3 regions of the Bradyrhizobium genosp. L genome follow, and region 2 is predicted to be linked to each of the others. Evidence: predicted binding sites of a transcription regulator. Region 2 holds the regulator's gene; each other region holds the start of a gene.

Region 1 (4,138 bases), 3.1 Mb from region 2:
AACAACCCCATGCACAGTAGGGGTTGTGGCCGCTAGTAATCCACCCGCACCAGATATAGTCCCTCCGGCGGCGCGACCGGGCCGCAGGCGGCGCGGTTGCGGGCGGCGAGTGCGGCGGCGAGGTCGTCGGCACGCCAGCGGCCTTCGCCGACCCATACCAGCGAGCCGACCATCGAACGCACCTGGCTGTGCAGGAACGAGCGCGCCGACGTGACGATGTTGACGGCATCTCCATCGCGCGTGACGTCGAGCTGGTCGAGCGTCTTCTCCGGCGATTTGGCCTGGCACTCGGTGTCGCGGAACGTCGTGAAATCGTGCTTGCCGAGCAGGCGCTGCGCGGCGGCGTGCATCGCCTCCGCATCGAGCACGCGCGGCACGCGCCAGACCCGGCCGATATCGAGTGCAAGATTCGCCCGGGTGTTGGCGATGCGATAGAGATAATGCCGCCTGACCGCCGAGAAGCGCGCCTCGAAATCATCGGGCACGATGTCGGCCGCGAGCACCGCGATCGGATGCGGCCGCAGATGCGCGTTCAGCCCGTCGCGAAAGCGGCCCGGCGGAAACGCCTTTGCGATATCGCAATGCGCGACCTGGCCCCGCGCGTGCACGCCGGCATCGGTGCGACCGGCGCCGTGGACACGAACATCCTCGCCGCAGATCGCCTTCACCGCCGTCTCCAGCGCGCCCTGCACGGTCGGCGCCGTGTCCTGGATCTGCCAGCCGGAGAAGGGCGTGCCGTCATATTCGATGGTGAGCTTGTAGCGCGGCATCAGGCGAGCCGCGCGGGCGGCTTCAGCGGCGTGCCGCGCAGGAAATCAGCCGCCTTCATCGGCTTCGATCCGGCGCGCTGCAGCTCGAGGATCCGGATCGCACCGTCGCCGCAGGCGATCGCAAGATTGTCGTCGAGCACGGCACCGGGCGCGCCGGCGCCACGGGCCAGCTCGCAGCGCAGGATCTTCAGCCGCACCGGCTCGCCCTCGCCCGCGAGCTCGCACCACGCGCCGGGAAACGGCGACAGACCGTGAATGTGGCGCAATACCGCATGCGCCGGCTTGCTCCAGTCGATTCGCGCCTCGGCCTTCTCGATCTTGGCGGCGTAGGTGACGCCGTGCTCGCTCTGCTTCGTGAGCTGCAAGCCGCCGCGGTCCAGGCCGCCCATCGCGCGCACCATCAAATCGGCACCGAGCGGCGCCAGTGCGTCATGCAGGTCGGAGGCCGTCATGTTCTCAGTGATCGGCAGTCGCTCGACCATCGCGACATCGCCGGTGTCGAGCCCGACATCCATCTTCATCACCATCACGCCGCTCTCGGCATCGCCGGCCATGATGGCGCGGTTGATCGGCGCGGCACCGCGCCAGCGCGGCAGCAGCGAGGCATGCAGATTGAAGCAGCCGAGCGAGGGCGTATCGAGGATGGCCTGCGGCAGGATCATGCCGTAGGCAACGACGACCGCCGCATCCGCATCATGCGCGCGAAACTCTTCCAGCGCCTCGGGCGTCTTCAACGTCTTCGGCGTCAGCACGGGAATGCCGAGCCGGCGCGCCTCCTGCTCCACCGGCGTCGGCTGCAATTGCAGGCCGCGCCGCCCGCCCGGCTTCGGCGCGCGGGTGTAGACGGCTGCGACCTCATGGCCGTGCGCCACGAGCTCCAGCAGCGTCGGCACCGCGAAATCTGGCGTGCCCATGAAGATCAGGCGGAGAGACATGCAGTCAATTTCTTCCGGGAGGCCTAAACATCCGTCATGGCCGGGCTTGTCCCGGCCATCCACGTCCTTGGCCCCTCAAGAAGCAAGACGTGGATGCCCGGGTCAAGCCCGGGCATGACGGGCAAACCAAAACGCCGCTATTCCGCCGCGCGCTTGGCGGCCTTCTCGAATTTCTTGAAGACGCGGTCGCGCTTCAGCTTCGACAGATAATCCACGAACAGCACGCCGTTGAGATGGTCGATCTCGTGCTGGATGCAGGTGGCATAAAGCCCTTCCGCATCCTCCTCATGCAGCTTGCCGTCGAGGTCGAGGAATCGGATGCGCACCCGCGCCGGACGCTCGACCTCCTCGTAATATTCGGGGATCGAGAGGCAGCCCTCCTCGTAGACCGAGAGCTCCTCCGAGCGCGCGATGATCTCCGGATTGATGAAGACGCGCGGCTTCGGCGTGGTCTCGCCGTCCTCCTCGCGCTTGGCGAGGTCCATGGTGATCAGCCGCAGCGGCTGCGCGACCTGGATCGCCGCAAGCCCGATGCCGGGCGCGTCGTACATCGTCTCCAGCATGTCGTCGGCAAGCTTGCGGATCTCCGGCGTCACCGCCTCGACAGGCTTCGACACCAGGCGCAGCTGCTTGTCCGGCAGGATGATGATTTCTCTGATGGCCATGCGCGCGATTTAAGCCGCTGGTCTCTGGGGGTCAATGCGCTCCGGAACCGGTTAAGCCGGCCTTAACCATGTTTCTTCAGCCGACGTTAACCACGAAAATTGCGGTTGCATTCGCGATAAATGTTCTCTCTTCGTTCGCCGCAAGCCGCGAATCGGCTACAACGGCCGGCATGAACGAGATTCTTCTCACCATAGGCGAGCTGCCGGTCCGCGTTTCCGATGCGCTGATCGGCCTTGGCGTGCTGGCGCTCGTCCTGCTGCTCACGATCGCCATCATCATCGCCCGTTCAGGCTGCCGCGGCGCGGAACTCGCGATGGCCCAGGCGATCCGCGCCGACGAGCTCGAAGAGCGGCTCGCCGACGTGCTGCGCGCCCAAAGCGAATCTTCAGGCCGGGCCGATGCCATGGCGCAGGCGCTGGCCGGCCGGCAGGCCGAGATGGCGCGGGCGGTCAACGAGCGTCTGGATTCGGTGACCCATCGGGTCGGCCAGTCGATGGAGCAGTCGACCCGCAACACGATGGATTCGCTCCGCGTGCTGCATGAGCGGCTCGGCATCATCGATCACGCCCACAAGAACCTCAACGAGCTCACCACCCAGGTCACGACCTTGCGCGACGTGCTCGCCAACAAGCAGTCGCGCGGCGCGTTCGGCCAGGCCCGGATGGAGGCGATCGTCCAGGACGGCATGCCGAAGGGATCCTACGAATTCCAGCACACGCTGACCTCGGGCAAGCGCCCGGACTGCGTGGTGTTCCTGCCCGACCAACGCCCGCTCTGCATCGACGCCAAATTTCCGCTGGAAGCGATGACCGCGCTGCATGATGCGCGCAGCGACGAGGAGCGCAAATTTGCCAGCCAGCGGCTGCGCGTCGACGTGCTGAAGCATGTCAGCGACATCGCGGAGAAATACCTGATCCCCGGCGAGACCCAGGACACCGCGCTGATGTTCGTGCCCTCGGAATCGGTCTATGCCGAGATCCATGACGGCTTCGACGACGTGATCCAGAAGGCCTATCGCGCCCGCGTCGTGCTGGTGTCGCCCTCGCTGCTGATGCTGGCGATCCAGGTGATGCAGCAGATCCTGAAGGATGCCCGCATCCGCGATGCCGCCGACCAGATCCGCAACGAGGTGATGCATCTCGGCGACGACCTCGGCCGGCTGCGCGATCGCGTGCTCAAGCTGCAGAACCATTTCGGCCAGGTCAACGAGGACGTCAGGCAGATCCTGATCTCCGCCGACAAGATCGAAAAGCGCGCCGGCCGCATCGAGGAGCTCGACTTCAGCAAGGCGGAAGCGCCGATCGAGGTGCCTCGCTTCGTGAAGGGCCCAGCCCCCGACCTGTTCCCCGCCCCGCGCAAGCTGCAAGCGGGGGAATAGTTATCGTCTGCGATCCCCGCCAAATATTCGGTGTCATCGCCCGGCTCGACCGGGCGATCCAGTATTCCAGAGGCGGAAGTTGGGGGCACGGCACTACTACGTTTACATCCTCGCCAGCCGCATTGGCGGCACGCTCTACATCGGCGTGACAAATGATCTCATCCGACGAGTCTGGGAGCACAAGCTGAAACCTATGAAGAGTTTCACTGAAAAATACGACATCGTGAGGCTCGTCTATTTCGAACAGTTCGATGATCCGGAGAATGCGATCCGTCGCGAGAAACGCCTGAAGAAATGGCCTCGCGCATGGAAGATATCCCTGATCGAGAAGGACAATCCGGACTGGATCGATCTTTATCCGGAGATTGCTGCGGGCGGCGGATAGGCCT
Region 2 (4,138 bases):
GCTGGCCTCGCTGGTGGCGGGGCTGGCGACGACGCCCTATGCCGCGTTCCATTTCCATCGCATCACGCCCTACGGACTGCTCGCCAACCTGGCGGCGATGCCGGTGGTCTCGGCGGTCGTGATGCCCGCGGGCCTGCTCGGGCTTGCCGCAATGCCGTTCGGGTTCGACGGCGTGTTCTGGGCGATCATGGGCATTGGCATCGACTGGATGATCGTGGTGACGCAATGGGTCGCCGCACTGCCGGGCGCGGTCGGACGGATGGCGGCGTTCGGCACCGGACCGATGATCCTGGCCAGCGCGGGGCTCGTCCTGCTCGGGCTGTTGCGGACGCCGCTGCGCTGGTCGGGTGCGATGCTGCTCGTGGTGGCGACGGTCTGGGCGGTGCGGGTGCCGCAGCCGGATGTGCTGGTCTCCGCCGATGGCCGCAATGTCGCGGTGCGCGGCGGCGACGGGCGGCTGCATCTTATGCACAGCGCGAAGGATGCCTTTTTGGTCAAGGAGTGGCTCGCGGCCGATGCCGACGCGCGCTTCGCCGCGGATCCGTCGCTCGGCGAGAGCGTTTCCTGCGATTCCAGCGGCTGCGTCACTCCTGGCGCCGGCAGTTTCGTCGCGCTGGCGAACCGGCCCGATGCGCTGGCCGACGATTGCGAGCGGGCGGCGCTGATCGTCATGGCCCACCCCGCGCCGCAGGGCTGCGCGGCCTCGGTGATCGATGCCGAGCGGCTACGCCGCCACGGCGCGCTGACGCTGCGCCGCGTCAGCGGCGGCTTCGCCATCGATGCGGTCAAACCCGGTGGCATCGACCGGCCCTGGTCGCCGGCGGTTCCCGGTGAAGGTGACAGCGAGGCGCTGCTGCGCACGCCTGACAAGCCGTCCCGTCCCGTCGATGCGACACCCGCCGAGACCGATCTGCAAGGCGACGATTAAGTCTGGCCGGGCGGGGGCAGCTCGAACAGGCCGAGATGGTACTCGTCGGAATCGGGGCCGGCGTCGGGCTTCTTGACCAGGGTGAAGGCGGCTTCGGGAAACTGCTGCCAGACCTTGAGGTCGTCGGCGGTGATCGTCAGCCAGCCGAACCGGAACATGTAGCGGCCCGGTTCGGTGACGCGTCCAGCCTTTTGCCACGTGACCTTGTCGACCACCGCGCACGCCCTCCGTGCGCGATGATGCGCCAACGCGTCGTCAGACGCAATTCCTCAGGCCGCGGCCCGGAACCCGAAGTCCGGGGCCGCTTGAAATTGCTTTGGTCACCCGCCGCGGGAATGGTCGTCCTGCGGCTGCGATGCGTTCAACCCAAAAACAGCGATGCGAATGCGGAGGGCCGCCGCTCTGCGACCTTGGGCTTCTGCTCGATCTGTTGAGGCAGCGCCGGCAGTTGCAGCACCGTGACGCGCTGTCCCTCGACGAGCTGGGTCACCAGCACGCGGTTGCCGTCGGGGAATTCGACCGCGTCGTGATGGCGATCCGGCACATCGGGCTCGATCTCGTTGAACACGCCGACACGGAAGCCGATCGTCTTGGTCCAGATCCAGCGGCTGTCGTAGCGGACGTTCTCGGTGAAGGCGAGCTCGGTGCCGGGCAACATGCAGACCGCAACCGCGAGATCGCTTTCGGAGGCAAAGCCGCGGGTCGACGTGCCGCGGAAGGTCGTGGTGACAAGCGTCTCTCCGACGACGGCGGGACGCGATTGCACCGCGTGCAGGCTATAGTCACACATCGGATGGCTCCTCGGTTCGAGGTAGCGACCCAAAGCCTCCCCTTGAGGCGCAGGCCTCTACCAGAGTGGACGATAGCGAACGAGTGTTTCCCCGTTTCTTGGCGATTGTACGACTGGCTGCAGAGCGGCCCGATCACAAACGCGCTACGCACGAGAGGTATCGGGGCGCATCTGGCAAGCTCACACGTCGCGCTATCTGCCAAGCAACGGTCGGATGTGTCGCGCGTTCCTTCGCGGCCTCAGTATTTGCGATAGAGCCCGATCAGCTTGCCCTGGATGCGAACCCGGTTCGGCGGCAGGATGCGCACTTCATAGGCGGTGTTGGCCGGCTCCAGCGCGATCGATGCACCGCGGCGGCGGAAGCGCTTCAGGGTGGCTTCCTCCTCGTCGATCAAGGCCACCACGATGTCGCCGGTGTTGGCGGTGTCGTTGCGCTGGATCAGCGCCATGTCGCCGTCGAGAATACCGGCCTCGACCATCGAGTCGCCGCGCACCTCGAGCGCGTAGTGCTCGCCGGTGCCGAGCATGTCGGGCGGTACGCTGATGGTGTGGCTGCGGGTCTGCAGCGCCTCGATCGGGGTACCGGCCGCGATCCGGCCCATCACCGGGACGGCGACCGGGCGGTTGCCGTCGTCCTCGATCACGGGGGCGGAGGCGCGCTTGCCGAGCGTGCCCTCGATGACGCTCGGCGTGAAGCCGCGGCGGCCGTTGCCGCCACCGGCGGCCAATTCGGGGAGCTTGATCACCTCGATGGCGCGGGCGCGGTTCGGCAGCCGGCGGATGAAGCCGCGCTCTTCCAGCGCGGTGATGAGGCGGTGGATACCGGACTTCGAGCGCAGGTCGAGCGCATCCTTCATCTCGTCGAAGGAGGGGGGCACGCCGGCCTCTTTCAGACGTTCATTGATGAAACGCAGAAGTTCGTACTGTTTGCGCGTGAGCATCTCGAGTATTCCCCCGGTTGAGTGCGTCGTTCGATTCCGAGACCTCAGGAGCCCCGATCTTGCGAGCACGATGCGCGCCAGCGACGAGGGACTCCCATTTGGTGACACCAGTACTCGAAACAAATCATGAACGGACACTATATGTTCGATACATGTTCTGCAACCACTTAATTTCAGGTGAACGCGCTCACCCGACGCTGCCGCGCGGGGTCATTCCGGCAGTGTCAGGATATCGCATGCGCTGCCTTTGAGAGCCGCCGGCGCGAATGGCGGACGGATCAGAAGTGCCCGTGCCGCAGCGAGATTTCCCAGCAGCGAGCTGTCCTGCTGCATCACCGGCGTTGCGATCAGCGTGCCGTGGTCGCGCTCTTCCAGACGCGCGCGCAGATAGTCCTCGCGCTGGTCGTTGGCGGCGAGATCGCGGCCGAGCAAGGCGCGCGCGCGAGTGTGATGAATCACCTTGCGGCCGCTCAAAGCCCGAATCAAAGGCACCAGAAACAGGTAGGCGCAGACATAGGACGACACCGGATTGCCGGGCAGGCCGATCACCCGCATGGTGCCGAGCCGGCCATGCATCATCGGCTTGCCGGGCCGCATTGCGATCCGCCAGAACGCCATGGCGACGCCCTCGGCCTCCAGCGACTGCTTGACCAGATCATGGTCGCCGACCGATGCTCCGCCGGTCGTGACCAGGATATCGGCGTCGACCTCGCGTGCACGGCGGATGCCGGCGGTGGTCGCCGCCACGGTATCGGCCGCGATCCCGAGATCGATGGTTTCGGCGCCCTCGCGGCGCGCCAGCGCCCGCAGCGCATAGCCGTTGGAATAGACGATCTGGCCGGGACCAGGCTCCGAGCCCGGCATCACCAGCTCGTCGCCGGTTGCGAGCAACGCGACCTTGGGGCGGCGGTGCACCGCGAGTTCCGGATAATTCATGGCGGCGGCCAGCGACAGCGCGCGGTCGGAGAGCCGCTGGCCTGCCGCGAGCAGCACGTCGCCGGCGTTGAAGTCGACGCCGGCGGGGCGGATGTGCCGTCCCCTGGTCGCGGCCTCGGTGATGGTGATGTGGTCGCCGTCGATGGCCGTGTCTTCCTGGATGATGACCGCATCGGCGCCGTCGGGGATCACGCCGCCGGTGAAGATCCGCACCGCTTCGCCCGCACTGAGGCTGCGCGCGAACGGCCGGCCGGCCGCGACTTCGCCGATCACCTTCAGGCGAGCGGACAGATCGGCCGCATCGGCCGCGCGCACCGCATAGCCGTCCATCGCCGACATCGGCTGCGGCGGCTGGGTACGCCGGGCCGCTGTGTCGCGTGCCAGGGTGCGGTCATGGGCGGCATCGAGCGCGACCATCTCTTCCGCCAGCGGATCGGCGCCGGCGAGAATGGCTGATAGGGCATCGGCAACCGGCATCAGGGCCACGGGCAGGCCTCCTCACATTCCCAATTCGGCAAGCGCCCTCGCCACGTCATCCGTCGA
Region 3 (4,138 bases), 820 kb from region 2:
TCATGGACTTCACTCGGCATCCTTTGGCGTTGCCGGTTTCTCCGGGAGCACATCCCAATGCATCGTGAAAATGACGAGCATGGAGACGAGCAGAAACAGCGCAAAGATCATCAGGATTGAATATTTGCGCGTGCGCGTTGCCCGCCCGGTCTGAACAAGAAACATCGCCTGCCCCGCTTCGTTTCTGTGCCGGCGCTACGGTCCCGTGAGCGTGAGATCGGAACGCCAGAGATTGTCGTTGGTGAGATGCGTGCAGCCCCACCAGCGATCGATTGGGTTGTGACGCGAGAAGTCTTCCTTGTGCGCCAGCACTGCCTTGCCGAATTCTGTGACTGACAGGCGGCTGCGCTGATAGGCAGCAAGGCGGTCTCGCAGATTCCCATGGTCGATGACGCGCAACTCATCGTCCAATCCCGATATCGCCGGTCTCGGACCGTGTGCGAGCCCTTCGAGCAGGGTGCCGATTTCCCAGTCGTTGAACACATCGCATTGCCGGAAACCGCGAAGGTAGAACAGCACGTTCGTGCCCATGAACCCTGCCCCGATCAGCTCGAGCAGGCGCATTTCGGTCGCGCCCAGTCCCGACGACGCCCAGGGAAGCTCCTGAAGCAGGTCGAGCAGAGCCGGCCGCAGCAAGGGAAACGCGCTCAGGTCACGCTGGAGCACGTCAAAGCAGGCCTCGGGTGTCGAGGTGCCATACGCCCGCCAGACCTCGCTTGCGGCCGCGACATGCGCCGGTCGGACGTTGACAAGAGGCACCTCCTTCCATCCGGACCACGTCGGTTCGACGGTGATCAGATGGAAGCCGACCAGGCGCAATTCGAGCTTGGCCATCGTCTCCGAATGAGACCGAACATAATCGAGCAGGCAAGCCAGTTGCAATTGATCGTTCGGCTCGGGATCGAACCACAGTTCGATGCGATCGAACGATTCGCAATATTCGATGAAGGTAAGATGCTTCACGGCATCGCGGTCCCGCCGCCGGAGCAGCCAGTCGGACCAGTGATCGCCCGGGTCCTGGTCCAGCCGCACGCCGAAATAAGCATCGAGCTTCTGCGGCAACGGTAACGGCCCCCAGACGAACCGAAACCTAAACGACAGGACGCTCTCAGCCAGCCCCGCGCGCTCCAGGTCGGTACCGGACGAACCTGTCAAAATCAAACGCTTCATCGACTCGCTCACTCAACATCATCAAGCGAAACGGGCACTGAGAACGTCGGCAACTCAACGTCCTCAGCGCCCGCTTGCAGCGACATCGTATCGGCCGCGAGGGCTTACTCGTCGGCAGGCTCCTCGCCTTCGGCGTCACGCTCGGGCGTGCCGGCGAGAATCTGCTCGGAGATCAGTCCGGAATTCTGCCGGATCGCGGCTTCGATCTTGGCGGTGATGTCGGGGTTCGCTTTCAGGAACGCCTTGGAATTCTCGCGGCCCTGGCCGAGCCGCTGGCTGTCATAGGAGAACCAGGCGCCGGACTTCTCGACCAGGCCGGCCTTGACGCCGAGGTCGAGGATCTCGCCCATCTTGGAGACGCCCTCGCCGTACATGATGTCGAACTCGACCTGCTTGAACGGCGGCGCCAGCTTGTTCTTCACCACCTTGACGCGGGTGGTGTTGCCGACCACCTCGTCGCGCTCCTTGATCGCGCCGATCCGGCGGATGTCGAGGCGGACCGAGGCATAAAACTTCAGCGCATTGCCGCCGGTGGTGGTTTCCGGCGAGCCGTACATCACGCCGATCTTCATGCGGATCTGGTTGATGAAGATCACCATGGTGTGGGACTTGTTGATCGAGGCGGTGAGCTTGCGCAGCGCCTGGCTCATCAGGCGCGCCTGCAGGCCCGGCAGCGCGTCGCCCATCTCGCCCTCGAGCTCGGCCTTCGGCACCAGCGCGGCGACCGAATCGATCACCAGCACGTCGATTGCACCCGAACGCACCAGCGTGTCGCAGATCTCCAAGGCCTGCTCGCCGGTGTCGGGCTGCGAGATCAGGAGCTCGTCGATGTTGACGCCGAGCTTGCGGGCATAGACCGGATCGAGCGCGTGCTCGGCGTCGATGAAGGCGCAGATGCCGCCCTTCTTCTGGCCTTCGGCCACCGTGTGCAGCGCCAGCGTGGTTTTCCCCGAGGATTCCGGCCCGTAGATCTCCACGACGCGGCCCTTCGGCAGGCCGCCGACGCCGAGCGCGATATCGAGCCCGAGCGACCCCGACGACACCGTCTCGACGTCCATCGAGCGGTCGTTCTTGCCGAGCTTCATCACCGAGCCCTTGCCGAACTGACGCTCGATCTGGGAGAGCGCAGCTGAGAGCGCCTTGGACTTGTCCATGGAGGATCCTTCGACGATACGCAGGGCAGTGGCAGACATTGGGATGTGCTCCTTATGGCGGGGATTCGCTAGCGGGACAAACGGGTGACGAAGGCCGGATCGTATGCGTTGTTAATTGGGAACGATGTACCATGTTTGTTCTATGTTCGCAATATGTTCTTTCCAACAGGTAAATCCCGTTCACGATAAAGGCCGCCTAAGCCGTGGCCGGCGAAGTCGAATCCCGGCGCTGCTCGCGTCCAATTAAGTCAGTCGTAACCGTGCCTTACTACGTTCTCAGTAGGACTACCGAAGCGGCCGGCGCGATGTTCTCCTGGAATGGATCGACGCCGAAATTGCCGTGGGCTTCGTCGTCCCTGATGGGGTGATCAAAGCCGTGCGCGGGATGACAAGAGTATCGCGATCGCGCCCCGATGCGCCGCTCGCCTTCGGCCTCGGCATCCGAATCGCATCGGCGCTTGTCGCCTGATGCCGCCGATGCCGATGATCATTCAGCGCACCCATGCGTCCGTAGTTCTCCGGGCCAGAACAAAGTTCCGGGCTTGCGGATGGACGTCACCCCCGCTCGGCCTTCTTTCGCGAAATCAGGCAGTTAGAAATAGTTTTCAAGTACGGCCGGCGCTTCCCTGCAAGGGTTCGGCTCCATCCGCATACGACCTTGGTCCCTCTCCTGAGCCCCAAAAAAATTCGTAACCTTCCGCGGAAGAGCTAAGTTCCATCGGTGTTCCCTTAGCAATGACCGATGCTGCAAGGCCGATCGCGCCCTGGCAGTCCGCCGCGAACCGCGATCAGGGTTCACAATAAACTGAGGCCCGAACAGCGGGCAGCATCATATTAGCGTTTGACGTGTTTTAATTATTGATACAACTTTTGGTTTAAAATTCGACTATCGGTTCGAGTCGCCGCGGGGCCTCGATCAATGATCCACAAGGGCATCGAATTCAGCGTCACCGAGATCGTGGCCGGCGTCTGGCAATGGCGCTTCCAGATCGGAACGCGCGTCTACACGGGCAGGACCGAGGCCAAGCTCGATCTTTTGGCGATCCGAAGGGTGCAATTGAAGATCAACCGCGAGCTGAAACGGCTTGGTCAGGGCCGGAACGACTGACGCCCGGATCCGGACGAACTGCGACACCGCATTTGCGTCCTCGTCCCGCTTTCAGTCCGCGGTGGCCAGCCGCCGCATCGTAAATTCGATGTCGCCGCCGGGCAGTTCGCGCCAGCTCTCCACTGCGCTCATATAAGCGGCCTTCGGATAGCGGCTAAGGAACGCGCGGGCCCGTGTGCGAGCCTGGTCACGCGGCAGTGTAAAGGTCTCGCGCAGATAGCCGTCACCGGCCTTCCGCCGAGCGGCCATCCGGCTGGCAAGATCGCGCGGCCGAGACACCATCTGTCGCAACTCCGGACCAACTGACGACGCCCTCCAATATAGGGCCGATGTCGGCGGAATCCGAGTCCGCAGCGATGTGAGCGGCTACTGGCTTTGCTGGGCGGTGCTGCCAGTCTTGGTCTTCGGCTTGGCGGAGGGATGGGCCGCCTGTTTGGGCGGATCGCTGCGCACCGCCCCCCAGGGGTCGGACGACGTCTTGGCGTCTGGAATCTTGCGCAGCGAATCCTTGTAGGCCTTGTCGTTGACCGCGTCCTGGTCCTTCTGCTCCTGGGTCTTGCTCTGGACCTCGGGCATCAGGTTGATGTTGGGCATCTGCGCATAGGCCGGCGCCGACAGCAGCGCCGCAACCGCAACCGCGCATAAAACTCTCATGAGAAGGCTCCCTTGTCTTTGGTCAGGGGTATATCACCGCCGAGCGCGCCTG

Evidence for each region. Region 2 encodes LexA, which represses DNA repair genes until DNA is damaged. Its sites were predicted from a motif close to TGTTCNNNNTGTGTTCNG; they were not measured.
Region 1: a site for LexA is predicted at 2,492-2,509, ahead of IC762_RS34325 (DNA recombination protein RmuC). Genes of this name have one in related genera too.
Region 3: a site for LexA is predicted at 2,468-2,485, ahead of recA (recombinase RecA). Genes of this name have one in related genera too.

What each region holds. Positions count from the first base shown of each region.
Region 1 covers NZ_CP061378.1:7,219,653-7,223,790, forward strand. The annotation lists gene truA (tRNA pseudouridine(38-40) synthase TruA) at 33-770, opposite strand; gene fmt (methionyl-tRNA formyltransferase) at 770-1,705, opposite strand; gene def (peptide deformylase) at 1,843-2,370, opposite strand; gene IC762_RS34325 (DNA recombination protein RmuC) at 2,541-3,749, shown strand; gene IC762_RS34330 (GIY-YIG nuclease family protein) at 3,829-4,134, shown strand.
Region 2 covers NZ_CP061378.1:4,169,642-4,173,779, reverse strand. The annotation lists gene IC762_RS19710 (ComEC/Rec2 family competence protein) at 1-928, shown strand, start outside; gene IC762_RS19705 (hypothetical protein) at 925-1,143, opposite strand; gene IC762_RS19700 (hypothetical protein) at 1,290-1,718, opposite strand; gene lexA (transcriptional repressor LexA) at 1,958-2,659, opposite strand; gene IC762_RS19690 (molybdopterin molybdotransferase MoeA) at 2,870-4,081, opposite strand; gene IC762_RS19685 (HAD family hydrolase) at 4,094-4,138, opposite strand, start outside.
Region 3 covers NZ_CP061378.1:4,993,850-4,997,987, forward strand. The annotation lists gene IC762_RS23865 (hypothetical protein) at 196-1,170, opposite strand; gene recA (recombinase RecA) at 1,275-2,363, opposite strand; gene IC762_RS23875 (hypothetical protein) at 3,244-3,432, shown strand; gene IC762_RS23880 (hypothetical protein) at 3,484-3,714, opposite strand; gene IC762_RS23885 (hypothetical protein) at 3,799-4,086, opposite strand.